DNA from 3 places in the Paenibacillus sp. FSL F4-0097 genome. Region 1 is predicted to be linked to each of the others. Evidence: riboswitches for the same ligand, from Rfam matches in the RefSeq annotation. Region 1 holds a riboswitch; each other region holds the start of a gene.
What was found. Region 1 has a riboswitch for cyclic di-GMP ahead of MHH86_RS03160 (transglutaminase-like domain-containing protein). Riboswitches for the same ligand answer to the same signal wherever they lie in the genome.
Positions count from the first base shown of each region.

Region 1 (4,240 bases):
AGCGATTACAGCTGGCATGGACTATGCCGAAGGTCAAGCGGTTGTTGTTATTGACGCTGATCTTCAGGATCCTCCGGAGGTCATTTTGCAAATGATCGAGAAGTGGAAAGAGGGCTACGACGTTGTATATGCGAAACGCCTGAAGCGCCACGGAGAAACGATGTTCAAAAAGGTCACCGCGAAGCTTTTTTACCGCCTGCTCAGCAGTATGACAAGTGTGGATATTCCTACGGATACAGGCGATTTCCGTCTTATTGACCGTAAGGTATGTGATGTCCTGCGGGGACTTAAAGAAAAGAACCGCTATGTCCGAGGTTTGGTGAGCTGGGTTGGCTTCAAGCAGACTATGGTGGAATATGAACGGGAAGAACGTTTTGCCGGAGAAACCAAATATCCGCTGAAGAAAATGATTCGTTTTGCGTTAGATGGCATCACCTCTTTTTCACATAAGCCGCTTAAGATTGCTACGTATATTGGATTCTTCCTTTCATTCTCTAGCTTTCTCTATTTATTTTTCGTCTTGTTTCAAAAGATATTTTTCACCTCCTGGACGGTTCCGGGCTGGGCTTCCATTGTAGGCGTCAATCTGCTCTTTAACGGTATCGTTCTGATGCTGTTAGGTGTGATTGGGGAGTATATCGGACGGATTTATGACGAGTCTAAAGATAGACCGCTATACATTGTTAGTGAGACTAAAGGCTACCAGAACGAAGAACAACTGGACCGCCGGAAGGACCACAATGATGTCAGATAAGAACTTGCGTGCTGCATTCATACAGTTCCTTAAATTTAATGCCGTAGGTTTGCTCAATACGCTTATTGATTTTGTGATTTTCACATTGTTGAATTCACTAGGGATGGTATACGCATTGGCGCAGGTGATCTCCTATAGTGCAGGTACGGCGAATAGCTTTATTTTGAATAAAAAAGTAACCTTTCGTGATCGCAACCGGGGGAATAAAGAAGGCTTCGACCGCGTGCAGCTGGTCAAGTTTATCGTGCTGAATCTGGTAGTGCTCGGAATATCACTGCTGCTAATGCATCTGTTGACAGACAGACTAGGTATTCAAGTCTTGATCTCAAAGGTGCTGGTTACATTTATCACGGTGATCATCAATTTCTTTGGAAGTCGTAAATGGGTATTTTAAACATTAATTTCAGGCAGAAGGAGTTGCTATGCTTAAAGGCAAGTAGCTGTTTCTGCTTGATTTGTATATAACCATAGAAACAATATACGGAGGTGAATAACATTGCGTAAATTCTCCTATCTACTCATACTGGCTGGGATACTTATCATGTTATATCCGACAGCTAACGAATGGTACAACGACAGGCAGCAGGAGAAGTTATTAGAAACGGCTGAACTAAGCACTGCCGATAGTACTCCCCAGCCAGATTTGAAGAGCAGGTATGCTGAAGTTACTCAGCTGTTAGCAGAGGAATCGGTTCTGGATGCTCAGGCACAGCCCCAACCCCAAGAGACAGAAAAGCCTGAACCGGAGATTGAGGTCGGTGGCAAAGTAATCGCACTAATTGAAATCGGTAAGATTGATTTGAAGCTGCCTGTATTAGAAGGGGCTACAAAAGCTAATATGAAACATGCTGCAGCCCATATGAAAGAAACGGCACCCCTTGGAGAGATCGGAAATGCTGCAATCGCGGCGCATCGGGCTAGAACTACGGGTCGTTTGTTTAACAGATTGAATGAGGTTGTTGTGGGGGATGTTATCACGGTAAAGACTAGTGATCAGGTGTTTAACTATGAGGTATACGATATTTCTGTTGTAGATCCGAGTGATGTCTCCGTTCTTGACGGGAATGACAAGGATAAGATTCTTACTCTGATTACATGTGATCCGCTAGTGAATCCAACGCATCGGCTGATTGTTCATGCCAAATTAACAAAAGGAGAATAGTGAATGACAAGAAAACACAAATACCGGGAGATATTTATAAAATAATGGGTAATCTAGTAAATTAGGTCTTGTTCACAACTATAAATATGATAGTATTATACTATGAAAGCTAAACACGATAACGGCAAACCTTCCGAAAGGTAGGGACGCAAAGCTAAAGGGCCTTTTCCCGAAAGGATGGCAGCCAGCTACCGAATGAAGAGGCTTTTTTTGTTTGTTTCAAATGGATTCTATCAATTATATCTAGTAAAGCTAGAACAGATAGAGCTTATACGATAACGGCAAACCTATCGAAAGGTAGGGACGCAAAGCTAAAGGGCCTTCCCGAAAGGATGGCAGCCAGCTACCGAAAGGAGTTTTATCCGTGAAAAAGGTTTATTTTATGCTGGTGGCGTTATTCGTCCTAATGACTTCAGTTCCGATAAGTACAGCTCAAGCTGCAAGTGCAGATGCCAGCTGGCTGATTACATCCAAAGTGGCTCAAGGTGTTATTGGTATTAACTATGATATTCCGAAAGATAAAAGAATCAAACTCATGATCACCAAAGATAACAGCAGCTATACATATAACTTGTATGCTTCTGGACAAGCTGAGGACTTCCCTTTGCAACAAGGAAATGGGACTTATAAGGTTTCTGTTCTGGAGAATACAACCGGCAATAAATATAAAGCGTTATATTCCGAAGTAGTAGACGTAACCATGAGTGACTCGAATTCCGTATATTTGGGCTCCGTACAGAATGTGAAATGGAGTTCTTCTGATAAAGCGATTGTCAAAGCTAAACAATTAGTACAAGGCAAAACAACAGACGAAGAGAAAGTTAAAGCGATCTATAACTATGTAGTTGCGAATGTACAATATGATTACTCTCTTGCTAATAGTGTAACTACTGATTATATTCCAAGCATCGATAAGACATTGACTACTAAAAAAGGGATTTGCTATGATTACGCTTCTCTTTTTGCCGCAATGCTGCGGAGTGTAGATGTTCCTGCTAAGTTGGTAATGGGGAATACAAGCTACGTTACGCAATATCATGCCTGGAACGAAGTGTTGCTTAATGGGAAGTGGGTTACCATTGATACTACAGTGGATGCAGGACTTGCAAAGAGTGATAAGAAAACCGATTTAATTAAAGCCTCAAGCAAATATACTGCGGCAAAATACTATTAAATTCGTTGCTATAAACATAACTCTATTAAATAAACAACTAGCTTAATTATTAAGCTAGTTGTTTATTTTTATATTAGGGGTTGCTTTTCTATTAATAGTTGGGGTATTATAGGTAAGCGTTGTTAGACAGCGTACAGGCGATACAAACGAGGCTGATAAAAAGCTTCGAAAAATAAAGCTTGCATTTCTGAAAACAACATGATATATTATAAGAGTTGCTGCTGAGACATTAAACGGCGTCAACGAGAACTTGATCTTTGAAAACTGAACAACGAGTGAGTAGGAAATCACGTAAGTGATATCCAAAATTAGAGAATTAATTTTCTCGTCAGATGTTTCAAAATGAGCATATCGCTCTTTTCAATACTAATTGGAGAGTTTGATCCTGGCTCAGGACGAACGCTGGCGGCGTGCCTAATACATGCAAGTCGAGCGGAGTTATTTTGAAAGCTTGCTTTCAAAATAACTTAGCGGCGGACGGGTGAGTAACACGTAGGCAACCTGCCCTTCAGACTGGGATAACTACCGGAAACGGTAGCTAATACCGGATAATTTCTTTTTTCTCCTGAGAGAAGAATGAAAGACGGAGCAATCTGTCACTGAGGGATGGGCCTGCGGCGCATTAGCTAGTTGGTGGGGTAACGGCCCACCAAGGCGACGATGCGTAGCCGACCTGAGAGGGTGAACGGCCACACTGGGACTGAGACACGGCCCAGACTCCTACGGGAGGCAGCAGTAGGGAATCTTCCGCAATGGGCGAAAGCCTGACGGAGCAACGCCGCGTGAGTGATGAAGGTTTTCGGATCGTAAAGCTCTGTTGCCAGGGAAGAACGTCCGGTAGAGTAACTGCTACCGGAGTGACGGTACCTGAGAAGAAAGCCCCGGCTAACTACGTGCCAGCAGCCGCGGTAATACGTAGGGGGCAAGCGTTGTCCGGAATTATTGGGCGTAAAGCGCGCGCAGGCGGCTATTTAAGTCTGGTGTTTAAACCTTGGGCTCAACCTGAGGTCGCACTGGAAACTGGGTGGCTTGAGTACAGAAGAGGAAAGTGGAATTCCACGTGTAGCGGTGAAATGCGTAGATATGTGGAGGAACACCAGTGGCGAAGGCGACTTTCTGGGCTGTAACTGACGCTGAGGCGCGAAAGCGT
Region 1 is NZ_CP151965.1:714,391-718,630, forward strand. It holds gene MHH86_RS03145 (glycosyltransferase family 2 protein) at 1-754, shown strand, start outside; gene MHH86_RS03150 (GtrA family protein) at 741-1,148, shown strand; gene MHH86_RS03155 (class D sortase) at 1,251-1,916, shown strand; cyclic di-GMP riboswitch class I at 2,030-2,112, shown strand; cyclic di-GMP riboswitch class I at 2,187-2,267, shown strand; gene MHH86_RS03160 (transglutaminase-like domain-containing protein) at 2,281-3,090, shown strand; rRNA gene MHH86_RS03165 (16S ribosomal RNA) at 3,458-4,240, shown strand, end outside.

Region 2 (4,240 bases), 380 kb from region 1:
ATGAAAATGGTACTTCTATCAGGCGGTTCAGGTAAACGGTTATGGCCGTTGTCTAACGACTCACGTTCAAAGCAATTTCTAAAGGTACTTGAAAGCCCTCAAGGTGAACCAGAATCCATGGTACAACGTGTCTGGAGACAGCTGGAGGAAGCAGGGATGGCAGAATCATCTTATCTAGCCACCGGCCGCGGCCAAGTAGAAATGATACAAAGCCAACTGGGAAGTCATGTGCCGATTATCGTTGAACCGGAGCGTCGGGATACTTTTCCGGCTATCGCCTTAACAGCTACCTATCTTTATTCAGTGGCAGGTGTTTCTCCAGCGGAGACGGTAGCAATATTGCCTGTTGACCCTTATGTAGAAGCATCCTTTTTCGATACCATAGCTATGCTTGAGGGGACCATGCTGGAAAGTGGAGCAAATCTGGCACTAATGGGTGTTGTTCCTGAACATGCCTCAGAGAAATACGGATATATTATTCCTACCACTGAAGAGGCGGGGGGGAATGGTTTTATGAAGGTGAGTCACTTTCAAGAGAAACCAGACCGCATACAAGCAGAACAGCTCATCGAGCAAAATGCATTGTGGAATTGCGGAGTGTTTGCCTTCCGTTTAGGGTACTTGTTAGATATTTTGCAGCGTAAAGGGTTGCCTTTAGGATATGAAGAATTGCAGAAGCAGTATAAGCTATTGTCTTCCATCAGCTTTGATTATGAAGTGGTGGAGAAAGAAGAACATATTGTGGTGCAGCCGTATGATGGATTCTGGAAGGATCTTGGAACGTGGAATACGCTGACAGAGGAAATGAGCAGCAAGCATGTAGGAAAAGGTTTTGTGACGGCGGATTCTGAGGGGACTTGCTTGATTAATGAGCTGGACATTCCGATTACGGTAATTGGTGCGAAGGATCTGATCATTGCGGCTAGCCCGGATGGAATTCTAGTTACCCATAAAGCTGAGAGCCCACGGATTAAAGAAGTGCTGAAGACCTTTGAACAGAGACCGATGTACGAGGAACGCCGCTGGGGCCATTACAAAGTTATTGATTATGTGAAATATGATGAAGGCAATGAAGTGCTGACCAAACGGATTTTTATATCCGAGGGGAATAATATCAGCTATCAATTACATCGCAAGCGTAGTGAAATTTGGACAATCGTCAGCGGCGAAGCAAGTATTGTGCTGAATGAGAAAAAACATAATGTGAAGGCTGGGGACGTGGTACGTATACCGGAAGGAACGAAACACGCGATCCTTGCTTTGACGGATGTTGAGTTTATAGAGGTACAGACGGGGTCTGAATTAGTAGAAGAAGATAACATTCGTATTACTTTAGACTGGAATGATATAGAACTACAACAATTCATTTCATAGGTCTAACCTATCTATTTAACCAATTCAAAATTTCTTGAAACAGGTAAATTGACTCAATTATCAAAAAAAGTCATAAAAACACTAAATATATCATTAATTGTCGTCGATACTTACGGTAAGAGAGATTATTTCTCTTAAATTGAAAAGGCAAACCTATCGAAAGGTAGGGACGCAAAGCTATAGGGCCTTCGAAAGAGTGGCAGCCTGGCTACCGAAAGGGAGAATATTTTGAAAGCTTACCGTACGTATCGATTGTTTGGTGCATTTCTGTCACTCGTCCTGTTTCTGACTGCACTTCCGCTTGCTGTTGGGATTTCGCCGTCTATTGTCATAGCTGCTTCAAATTCTGGAACGCCAGTTACCCCAGGTGCCTCACCTGAAGCCGTAAAGCTGCTTAACTATTTTTACTCGATCTCAGGAAAAGGCATTATTGCTGGTCAACATGACTATTTAGAAAGTCCAGATGAAATTAACAATATGCTGAAGGGAACCAGCGGACAATATGCGGCTCTTCACGGTTATGAAATGGGTGCGATCAGTGGTCAGTCCGAAGCAACGATGGCTTGGCAACGTCAAAATGTGGTGAACAGCGCCATCAACTGGAATAAAGCGGGCGGGATCGTAGCTATGACTTTTCATGCTAACCTGCCGGGCACCTCTTATGACTGGGATAATGTGAAAAAAACACTCAGCCAGAGTGAGTTCGATAGTTACGTTACACCGGGTACCAAGCAATATAATAATCTGATCGCTGAGCTTGATAAGGTGGCAGTCTCTTTAAAAAGCTTGCGCGATGCCAATGTTCCGGTGCTTTGGAGACCCTATCATGAAATGAACGGGAACTGGTTCTGGTGGGGGAAGAAAAATAACTTTTCTAAACTATGGAATATAATGTATGACCGTTTTGTTAACGTTCATAAATTAAATAATTTGTTATGGGTATGGAGTCCGAATGCTCCCAATGTTTGGTCAGATCCTTATGCGCTAACTTATCCAGGTGCTGATAAAGTAGATATTCTGGCAGCAGATATATACGAAAATGATTACCAGCAAAAATACTATGACAGCTTGTTGAGTCTAGCCGCAGGCAAACCGATTGCGATCGGGGAGAATGGTGAAATGCCTAATCTGGAGAAGCTTCAGCAATCGCAAAGTAAATGGACGTATATGATGAGCTGGGGAAAAATGCTTTACGAAAATAACAGTGCAGACACAATCAAAACATTTATGAATAGCAACTACACCCTGACCAGAGATAAATTAAATACTGGTCTGGCACCGACACCTAGCGCCGCACCAGCGCCGGCACCTTCCGAAGAAGAGGGGGAGGCAGCAATTCCTCTCGCGAAGGGGCTTGCAGGAGAGTATTACAACAACATGTTGTTGTCGGGAGCAGCAGCTCTTAATAGAACTGATGCAATAATCGATTTCAATTGGCGGCAAGGCTCGCCGGATGCCTCCCTCGGGATTGATCGTTTCTCCATACGTTGGAGCGGTAAAATTAAGCCGTTATATAATGAGCAATATACATTTTACACTACCTCAGATGATGGTATCCGTGTCTGGGTGAATGGGGAATCCGTGATTGATAGTTGGACTAAGCAAAGTGGTACTGAGCGTAAGGGCACTATAACGCTGAAGGCTGGCCGGCTATACGATATCAAGGTGGAGTATTACGAGAATGAAGGCGATGCGAGAGTCCGCTTGATGTGGGAAAGTGCTAGTCAAGCTAAAGAGACAGTTCCAGCAAGTGCACTTTTTCTTCCGGATGTCTCCTGATTGATGAAAATTAAAGGTCGATCCTTAGTGGCTCTGCGTTATTGCAGAGCTACTAAGCTATAGTCCTCATTAGGTCAGAAGACGATTGTCCGATAACAGGTATGTTTATTTAGCACCTGTAGAGGCAGTACAGCTACCGAAAGGAGGATTTATTTGCGTAAATATTATAAGAAAAACAGATTGTTGTTTACTATGTTACCGGTGTTTATTATTTTTTCCTTGCTGCCTTGGGGAGAGGTTAAGAGTCTTCCGAAGGCTATGAGTGTTTCTTCCTCTTTACCTCCGGTTATACCCAGTAATCCATCGGCTTCTGAAGAGGCTAAGCAACTGCTGAGTAATTTGGTGAATCTACGTGGCAAAGGGATTTTGTCCGGCCAGCATGATTATCTAGAAAGCCCAGATGAACTGGTTCATAAGCTGAAGAATACTTCGGGACAAAATGCTGTTCTACATGGTTATGAATTAGGGGCGATTAATAATCAATCCGAAGGGACGATCGCAGAACAGCGGCAAGCAGTGATAGACAGTGCAATTGAATGGCATCACGAGGGTGGCATTGTAGCCATGACATTCCATCAGAGTTTGCCGGGAACATCTCCAGAATGGTCCAATGTAAACAGAAGTCTCAGTCAAGAGAAATTTAATGCTTATGTTACACCTGGGACAGCTCAGTATAAGAGGCTAATCTCAGATCTAGACGAGGTTGCTGGATATTTGGGACAATTGCGTGATGCCGGAGTTCCAGTCTTATGGCGACCTTACCATGAAATGAATGGCGGTTGGTTTTGGTGGGGGAAAAAGGACAATTTTTCAGAGCTTTGGAGTATTGTCTATGATCGTTTTGTAAACACACACAAGCTAAATAATCTACTGTGGGTATGGAATCCGAATGCGCCGAATGAATGGTCAGATCCTTATGCTGCATATTATCCCGGTGGGGATAAACTCGATGTTCTGGCTGCGGATATCTACAATAACGATTATAAGCAGTCCTACTATGAGGATCTGCTCGCATTGGCCGAGGGTAAACCTATCGGAATCGGGGAGAGCGGACAGCTGCCGAACCCGGATGTATTAACTGAGAAAC
Region 2 is NZ_CP151965.1:1,097,888-1,102,127, forward strand. It holds gene MHH86_RS04725 (sugar phosphate nucleotidyltransferase) at 1-1,374, shown strand; cyclic di-GMP riboswitch class I at 1,511-1,590, shown strand; gene MHH86_RS04730 (glycosyl hydrolase) at 1,603-3,153, shown strand; gene MHH86_RS04735 (glycosyl hydrolase) at 3,307-4,240, shown strand, end outside.
Region 2: it holds a riboswitch for cyclic di-GMP, as region 1 does, so the genes downstream of both, MHH86_RS04730 (glycosyl hydrolase) here and MHH86_RS03160 (transglutaminase-like domain-containing protein) in region 1, are expected to answer to the same signal.

Region 3 (4,240 bases), 300 kb from region 1:
GAACGGGAATCTTCACTTTCAGTCGTAAAACCAATTCGGTTATTAACAATGATATGGATCGTCCCACCATTTTGATAACCTTGAAGTTTGCCGATATTAAGCGTTTCTGCAACAATTCCTTCACCTGGAAAAGCAGCATCACCATGCATCAGCACCGCCATAGCTTTACTGGTATCAATCTTCGGCAGTCCTGCAGTGCTCCGGTCTTCTTGTGCGGCACGAGTGAAACCTTCCACGACAGGATTGACGAATTCCAAGTGACTTGGGTTATTCGCTAGTGTTATTCTTGTGCGTACGGTTTCTCCTTCACGGACAGCACGGTCTGCACCGAGATGGTATTTCACATCACCTGTCCAGCCATAGTTAATGCCTGTGGAGCCTTCGGAAGGGAAAAGCTCCTTGTTCGGAGAATGATGAAACTCTGAAAATATGATATCATAAGGTTTGCCCAAAATATGTGCAAGGACGTTGAGGCGACCGCGATGCGCCATGCCCATCAAAATATGCTCTGCACCGTCATGTGCAGCAGCGCGTACGATTTCGTCTAACATCGGCACAAGAGCATCATTGCCTTCAAGACTGAAACGCTTCTGACCTACAAAAGTCTTGTGGAGGAAGGTTTCAAATTGCTCTACCTGAATCAGGCGGTTCAGGAGCTCTTTGCGTTCTGTATTATTCAGGGGTGCTGGTGAGCTGGTGGATTCTGCCTGTCTATTTAGCCATTGCAGTTCTTTTTCTTCATGCACATGCCCGAATTCATAGGCGATAGTCTTGGTGTATGCCTGACGCATACGTTGCACGGCATCCCACCCGGTATGCACATCATTCGGCGCATTTTCCCATATAAGCGTGGCAGGCAGTGCAATCAGGTCTTCGCGGGTCAGCCCATAGGTTTCAGGCTCAAGATATTTTGCCATGGGATTCTGATCGCGTACCAGCGGATCAATTTCAGCGGCCATATGGCCATATATACGAATATTGGCGATTAGCTTGGAAGCTCTTACTGCTTTTCTAAGCCATTCGGTGTCTCCCGAGATGCGCGGCTGAGGAGCCGGTTCGCTATCCGGAGTTAGGGGAGGGGGTCCCGAATTTGTAAAAAGCTCGCGATAATTATTTTCTACGGTGGAGGGATCTTTCACAAACTGTTCATATCTTTCTTGAATGTAGCCTAAATTGGGTCCGTAATACTTACTCCAAATGGATTCGTTATAGGGCTCTTTGGCTGCCATGAATACATCCTCCTTAACGGATGAACTCCATACGTGACATTTTGTGTCAACGCTTACTGGAGCTGTGATGATTGCGGTTTCATTTCTCATCTTATTGTGCTACTTTCAGCCACTGTAATCAATTCATTCTTTCGTCCAATACGTTCGCAAAATGGTATAGGTTAGCTTGTTCTAATGAAAAGAAGGGTGTTTCTTCTCATTACCCATTCTAAAGGCCTATTAAAATGATTCTATTATCCTTATTTTTAACTATTAGGTCAGTAAATATTTATTTTGCTAGTACAATTTATTTTATGTAACGGACGAGTATCGTGATAATCGGACAAGATCTTTGAAAAAAAATCTTTTATTTTTCGTTTTTAAAATAGAAAGTAACCAGGAATCGACACACTTTTCCGCTTTCTTTTTGTATAATGTTATTGCAGATAGTAATTTTATAGTTTTTTAAGCAGATCCTTTCGTGAAAAGGGTCCAGTAAAAGGTAAACTTGCCGAAAGGCAGGGGCACAAAGTCGCGGGTCTAAGGTAGAGATACTATGACAGCCGGATTGCCTGGGGACGTAAAATCTTAGGGGGAGATTTTTTGGAAAAGTCCAACCAGGGTAGCAACAGAGAACAGCAGTTTATTGATCTGGATCAAGAGTGGGTACATTTATTATTAGCAGCTAAGAAGGCTGGCATTAAGGCAGATGAAATCCGCCAGTTCTTTCATGAGAAAACTGTGCAGATCGTGCAGTAATACATTAGAGGGGTTACATATCGAAAAAGGGCACAGCGGTTCTTCGCTGTGTCCTTTTTCGATATGATTTAGTAGAAGAGAGGATCGTACCAGATTAGTAGGAAGTATTAATCCTTTTGATCGAGCTTCCATTTCTGATAGTCCAGAAATTCTTTGAATTCGCGTTTGCTAATGCCTGAGTCCATAGCTTCCTGCACCAATCGGAACCATTCCGAATCTAAATGTGATTCCTCTGCATCATTTGGTTCTCCATAGAGTAGGGCATGAATGGATACCTGAAGCGCGTCAGCGATCTTTTCGATAAACTGGATGGATGGATTGGATTGGATGTTTCTCTCCACGTTGCTAAGATACGACTTAGCCACATCTGCTCTGTCCGCAAGCTCAGATAGGGAGAAACCCTTGTCTAGGCGGAGCTGCTGGATACGTTGGCCCATATTCTGTGGCACTATGCTGACGCCCCTCCGTAATTTTTGTTATTAGTATAGCAAATATCAATAAATCGGACAAAGTTTATTGTAAAGAGAAGAGCAGCAATCTGCTTATCCGTGGCCGGATTCAGGATCTGCTGCTCTTCGAGTATTTTATTAAATTACTTTATTGATCTTAGTAGTCTTTTTTCGCACCTTGTTTAGCTACGAAATCCCAAGTCAGTGTTAAGCTATCGCCTTGGAAAATATTTTGATCTTGGTTATTTTCCACAAATTCGAATTGGACGGAGAAGCTGTCATTGGTACCGGCTTTAATACCGGATGCTTCGGTAAAGAGTTGATCCCAACCTGTATTTTTTACGAGATCCGGATGCTGACTTTTTAAAGCAGCAAGTGTAGTCTCATAAACTACATTTTCAGGAGAGACGATAGGTACTCCTTTATCATTATTTCTAAGGAATTTAACTTTAATGAACTCGGCTAAATCCAGGTAGTTATCTCCTTTAGCATCCGTGATTTGAGTCGATGTATTCAGAATGATAGATCCGATATCGAGCGAACCATCGTTTTTCAATTTGAAGGATTTAGTTACAGTATCACCTGGTTTCAGGTTAGGAATATTAACGATGACAGAAGGGTCGGAGTTCAGATCGAGTGTACCCGCTGCGAATGTAGCTGTGCTTTGCGCAGTGTCGCTAAAGTATGCGAAGGTTCCTCCGCCGATTAATGATAAACCCAGTGCTGCAGATGCTACGCCAAGACCCAATGTTTTCTTGATACCCATAATAAAATTCCTCCTCAAATTTGTGTTTGAATTTTTTATAAAATTTATATATTGTATCTTCCGGTTCGTAAGCGGAAGTGGACAATCAACTTAGGGCTGTGTTTCTGTTGGGGACGGTGAGGCTGGCAGTAGGGCAGCATTTTTCTTTTCTAATGCAGCTACAGCCTTCCAAGAGGTATACAGAGCATAGAGCAGAAGCATCAAGCCAGGCACGATCATGAGGACTACACTTCCAGCTTTGGAAACCGCGAAATTCATAGCGTAACCGACATAGGGTACAGTGACCCCGGTATACTGAGCTACAACATTCGCAGAACTGGTAGGGTTCATGTCGGGTGCGTCGTTGTTATCGCCTTTAGTGCGATAAACAGCTTCACCAGTAGCGTTATTGACGGTCGCTTCTACAATCCGGTGAGTAATGAGCAGATTATCTTCGTTCCTAAAGGTGATGACATCGCCTGGTTTGAAACGATTCATATCCCCTCCGGGTTTTAATGCGACAATTGAGCCTGTCTGAATTCCTGGTTCCATCGATCCTGAGAGTACGGTTTTGATCTCATATCCGAAGAAAGCAGGTTCACCACCGGAGGCCTTGGATAACACTACGGCTGCCACCAGCAGAATAAAGATCACAAGCATTAAGCTCGATAAGGTATTATTGATAATTTTTTTAATTCGCATCTTATTCTCCACCTTTCTCAGGTTGAGGGTCCGAAGGAGCTTGGGTTGCTACCGGCGGGGTAGTCGTACTGTCTTCCGCCTTTGGCGTCTCTTGTGGAGCCTCTTGCTGAGGAACATCTTTTGGAATTGTGAGCTCTTCACCAATTTCCGGCTTAACCGGGTCAGTGGCTGGGGCTTCAGGTTGTTCTTTATTTGGGGCTTCCGGAGCAGCTTCACCTGACGTTGGAGGGGTTGCCTCAGCTTTCGCTTTATCCTCGGCTTCTTGTTGCTTTTTCTCCTCAGCCAAACGTTCTTCTTCCTTCTTCGCTTCTTCTTCTTTCTTTGCTTGCTCTTCTTCTAGCCGAGCTTTTTCAAGCTCTTCTAGTTTTTGCTCGCGA
Region 3 is NZ_CP151965.1:409,553-413,792, forward strand. It holds gene MHH86_RS01810 (2-oxoglutarate dehydrogenase E1 component) at 1-1,229, opposite strand, end outside; cyclic di-GMP riboswitch class I at 1,700-1,784, shown strand; gene MHH86_RS01815 (anti-repressor SinI family protein) at 1,812-1,967, shown strand; gene MHH86_RS01820 (helix-turn-helix domain-containing protein) at 2,075-2,404, opposite strand; gene MHH86_RS01825 (TasA family protein) at 2,574-3,182, opposite strand; gene MHH86_RS01830 (signal peptidase I) at 3,273-3,863, opposite strand; gene MHH86_RS01835 (hypothetical protein) at 3,865-4,240, opposite strand, start outside.
Region 3: it holds a riboswitch for cyclic di-GMP, as region 1 does, so the genes downstream of both, MHH86_RS01815 (anti-repressor SinI family protein) here and MHH86_RS03160 (transglutaminase-like domain-containing protein) in region 1, are expected to answer to the same signal.